One region of the Rhizobium sp. P2_G2 genome, then DNA from elsewhere that is predicted to be linked to it. Evidence: riboswitches for the same ligand, from Rfam matches in the RefSeq annotation. Region 1 holds a riboswitch; the other holds the start of a gene.
The links. Region 1 has a riboswitch for S-adenosylmethionine ahead of AC1D06_RS04175 (O-succinylhomoserine sulfhydrylase). Riboswitches for the same ligand answer to the same signal wherever they lie in the genome.
Positions count from the first base shown of each region.

Region 2: another riboswitch for S-adenosylmethionine. It lies ahead of metA (homoserine O-acetyltransferase MetA); the one in region 1 lies ahead of AC1D06_RS04175 (O-succinylhomoserine sulfhydrylase).

Region 1 covers NZ_JBFUFF010000003.1:116,284-118,734, forward strand. The annotation lists gene AC1D06_RS04175 (O-succinylhomoserine sulfhydrylase) at 1-1,017, opposite strand, end outside; SAM riboswitch at 1,065-1,143, opposite strand; gene AC1D06_RS04180 (2'-deoxycytidine 5'-triphosphate deaminase) at 1,179-2,306, shown strand.
Region 2 covers NZ_JBFUFF010000006.1:2,707-5,157, forward strand. The annotation lists gene AC1D06_RS07020 (vWA domain-containing protein) at 1-614, opposite strand, end outside; gene metA (homoserine O-acetyltransferase MetA) at 618-1,565, opposite strand; SAM riboswitch at 1,609-1,686, opposite strand; gene AC1D06_RS07030 (AAA family ATPase) at 1,766-2,451, opposite strand, start outside.

The sequences.
Region 1 (2,451 bases):
GTCGCCGAGATTGTTGGAGATGCTGATGATATCGAGCGCGTTCTGGAAGGCGAAAGCCGCGCTCTTGCCGCCCTTCAGCTCGAAGGCGACCAGCGTCGAGCCGCCGGTCATCTGCCGGGCGATGATCTCGGCCTGCGGATGGTCCTTGCGACCGGGATAGATCACCTTGGAGACGGCGCTGTGATTGGCGAGGAAATCGGCGATCTTGGCGGCGTTTTCCGTCTGCTCGCGGACGCGCAGCGCCATGGTCTCCATGCCCTTGAGCAGCACCCAGGCATTGAAAGGCGACATGGCCGGGCCGGTATGGCGGAAATAGTCATGCAGGTTGGCGTCGATCCATTCCTTGCTCGACAGCACCACGCCGCCCAGCACGCGGCCCTGACCGTCGATATGCTTGGTGGCGGAATAAACGACGACATGGGCGCCGAGTTCGAGCGGCTTCTGGAACAGCGGCGTGGCGAAGACATTGTCGACCACGACCTTGGCGCCGATCTGGTTGGCGAGCTTGGCGACGCCGGCAATATCGACCACTTCCAGCGTCGGATTGGTCGGGCTTTCGAGGAAGAACACCTTGGTGTTCGGCCGGATTGCCTTTTCCCAGTTCTCCAGATGCTTGCCGTCGATCAGCGTAAATTCGATGCCGTATTTCGGCGCCAGCGTCTCGACCACCCAGCGGCAGGAGCCGAACAGGGCGCGGGCCGCAAGAATATGGTCGCCGGCCTTGAGCTGGCAGAGGATCGCGGCAGAGACGGCGGCCATGCCGGACGCGGTGGCGCGCGCATCTTCCGCACCTTCGAGCAGGCACATGCGCTTTTCGAACATGTCATTGGTGGGGCTGCCGTAACGGGCATAGATGAAGCCGTCATCCTCGCCCTTGAAACGCGCCTCGGCGGCTTCGGAGGAATTGTAATAAAAGCCCTGCGTCAAAAAGATCGCTTCCGACATTTCACCGAACTGCGAGCGGAGCGTGCCGCCATGGACGAGTTTGGTTGCCGGACGCCAGTTCTTCTTGCTCATGTGCATCACCCTCAAAACAAAAAACCGGCCGCGTAAAGCAAGCCGGTTTCATCACGAACCCGGCCTTTTTAGCTACTTGTTTAACGTGGCTGCAAGCCGGCCGGCCAAATCACCACGGAATAACTGGGGCTTATCGCATCTGGTTGCTTGCGTCAATGTGGATGGGTTTCTATTGTCCGGCGAAAAATGAGGGCAGAATGGCAGGCATATTGGCAGATCGCGCGATCAGGGCGCTTTGGGACGAAGGCCGGCTCCGGGCCGAAAAAGCATTGGATGTCGACCAGGTGCAGCCTGCGAGCCTCGATCTCCGGCTCGGCGCGCAGGCCTTCCGCGTCCGTGCTTCTTTCCTGCCCGGACCGCACAAGCGCGTCGCCGACAAGCTCGACCGGCTGAAGCTGCATGTCATCGATCTCAGCCAGGGTGCGGTGCTGGAAACCGGCTGCGTCTATATCGTGCCGCTCCTCGAAAGCCTGGAACTGCCGGAAGTACTGTCGGCCTCGACCAACCCCAAGAGCTCCACCGGCCGGCTCGATATCTTCACCCGCGTCATCACCGACTATTCACAGGAATTCGACAAGATCCCGGCCGGCTACAAGGGGCCGCTCTATCTCGAAATCTCGCCCAAGACTTTTCCGGTGATCGTGCGCAAGGGCTCGCGCCTGTCGCAGGTCCGCTTTCGCGACGGCCAGTCGCTGCTGCAGGAAGGCGAGATGCTGGCGCTGCATCTCGCCGAAACCCTGGTCGCCAGCGAAACGCCTATTATCGCCGGCTCGTCGATCGCCCTTTCCATCGATCTCAAGGGCACCGGACCGGATGGCCTGGTCGGCTATCGCGGCAAGCGCCACTCGGCCGTCATCGATGTCGACGTCAAGGCGGCCCACGACGTCTACGATTTCTGGGAACCGCTCTATAGCCGCGGCGCCAACGAATTGATCCTCGACCCAGACGAGTTCTATATCCTCGTCTCCCGCGAAGCCGTCCACGTGCCGCCGCTCTACGCCGCCGAAATGGTGCCCTTCGATCCTCTGGTGGGCGAGTTCCGCGTCCACTATGCCGGCTTCTTCGACCCCGGCTTCGGCCACGCACAGGCCGGCGGCTCGGGCTCGCGCGCCGTGCTGGAAGTGCGCAGCCACGACGTGCCCTTCATCCTCGACCACGGCCAGATCATCGGCCGCCTGGTCTACGAACGCATGCGCGAACTGCCGCAGGCGCTCTATGGCGCGGGTCTGGGCTCAAACTACCAGGCGCAGGGCCTGAAACTGTCCAAGCATTTTCGCGCACACGCATGAAGGCGAAATCCAGGGCAATCGGGTGACGGCCTACGGGACTTGCGGTAGGACTTTCACCCGAAAGAATGCACCCCCATGCCCGGCGCACAGACGAGCTCCGGCAGGCGAGCCGCCGGAGTGGATGTATGTTCTACCGCGACGTGTC
Region 2 (2,451 bases), on a different contig from region 1:
TCGGCACCATCGCGCACCCAGCGCCGCAGCCGTTTCAACGCCACCTTGATGTTGCGCGTGCCGAGCTCGACGGAATCGTCGAGATTTTTGAAATTGCGCTCGTCCCAGACTTTCACTGCCCGCCGGTGACGCGATTCCGGCTGGCCGATACGGACACCTTCGGGATTATAGCCATAAGCACCGAAGGGCGAGGTGCCACCGGTGCCGATCCATTTATTGCCGCCCTGATGACGGGCTTTCTGCTCGGCAAGCCGCTGCTTCAGCGTCTCCATCAGCTTCTCGAAGCCGCCAAGGCTTTCGACCAGCCGCTTCTCCTCCTCGCTCAAATGCTTTTCAGCGAGCCTCATCAGCCATTCGGTCGGGATTTCGGCGACATCGACGATCTCGGTCGCACCCGAGGCCGCCTGCACACCTTTGAAATAATGCGCGAACACCTGATCGAAACGGTCGATGAACCGCTCGTCCTTTACCAGCGACGCCCGCGCCAGATAGTAAAAAGCTTCGACATCGTAGTCGGCAATATGCGCCTCCACCCCCTCCATCAGCGTCAAGAATTCCCGGAGCGTCACCGGGATTTTCGCCGCCTTGAGTTCGAGGAAGAAGGGAAGGAACATTGCTTACGCCACCCTGCGCTCTTCCAGCCGCTCCTCTTCGCCGATCTTTTCCAGCACGAACGGTGTCGTCTGGTAGACCTGGTTGATCCAGTTGCCGAACAACAGATGCGCATGACTGCGCCAGCGGTTGAGCGGAATCTGGGTCTCGTCATTGTGCGGGAAATAATTCGCCGGCATCTTGATCGGCACGCCGGCCGACTGGTCGCGGAAATATTCGTCGGCCAACGAGGTCGAGTCATATTCGACATGATTGAACATATAGAGCCGGTTGCCCTTCTTCTCGGCGATGAGGCAGAGGCCGGTATCGGCCGAGGTCATCAGCACTTCGAGACCCAATCCCGGATCGATGTCCTTGCGCAGCACCTCGGTCCAACGCGATACCGGCACGGCGAAATCGTCAGAGAAACCGAGCAGATAGGGCGAGGTCGGGTTGAGATTGCGGTGCTGATAGACCCCGAAAGCCTTTTCCGACAGCGTATATTTCGGCACATTGTGGAAGTGGTAGACCGCCGCCATCGCGCCCCAACAAATGTTGAGCGTCGAATGGACATTGGTCGTCGTCCATTCAAAAATCTGCGTCAGCTCGTCCCAATAAGTGACGTCCTCATAATCCAGCATCTCGACCGGCGCGCCAGTGATGATGAAGCCGTCGAACTTGCGATCCTTCACCTCGTCCCAGGTCTTGTAGAAGGACAGCAGATGTTCTTCCGACGTGTTCTTGGACTTGTGTCCGCCGATGCGCACCAGCGTCAGCTCGACCTGCAGCGGCGAGGCGCCGACCAGCCGGGCGATCTGGATCTCGGTTTTGATCTTGTTGGGCATGAGATTGAGCAGGCCGATCTGCAGTGGGCGGATGTCCTGCCGGATGGCGACGGAATCGGTCATCACCGAAACGCCTTCGGACAGCAGGGTCTGGAATGCAGGCAATTGATCAGGAATCTTGATCGGCATCGGGGAACTCCATAACACCGGCTCGAAATACAATTCGCCGGTCCCCGTATACGCGGTGGCCCATTTAGCGAGTTGTTTAACGTGGCTGCAAGCCGGCCGGCAAATCACCACGGTCTTTCTCTTATACCGGGTGACGGGAAATATCAATCGGGTGGAAAGCAGGCGTTTACGGACGCGAAGCTTGCTCAGGGCACCGCGCCCTATCGCATCTCCCTGCGCGCCATGAAGGCCAGGCGTTCGAAAAGATGCACATCCTGCTCGTTCTTGAGCAGTGCGCCGTGCAGCTTGGGCAGTGCGTTCTCGTCGCTCGCGGCCAGCGTCTCGGGCTCGACATCGTCGGCGACCAGCAGACGGATCCAATCGAGCGCTTCAGAAGTCGAAGGCTTCTTCTTCAACCCCGGCGTCTCGCGGATCTCGAAGAAGCGGGTCAGCGCCTGCGACAACAGCCGCTGCTTGATGCCGGGATAATGCACCTCGACAATCCGGCCCAGCATGTCGGCATCAGGAAAGCGGATATAGTGGAAGAAACAGCGGCGCAGGAAGGCGTCCGGCAGTTCCTTCTCATTGTTGGAGGTAATGATGACGATCGGCCGCACCTTGGCCCGGACCATCTTACCGGTTTCGTAGACATGGAACTCCATGCGGTCGAGTTCCTGCAGCAGGTCGTTGGGAAATTCGATGTCAGCTTTGTCGATCTCGTCGATCAAGAGAACGATTTTCTGATCGGCCTCGAATGCATCCCAGAGTTTGCCGCGGCGGATATAGTTGGAAATGTCGTGCACCCGCTCGTCGCCCAACTGGCTGTCACGCAGGCGCGAGACGGCGTCATATTCGTAAAGCCCCTGCTGCGCCTTGGTGGTGGACTTGATGTTCCATTCGATCAGCT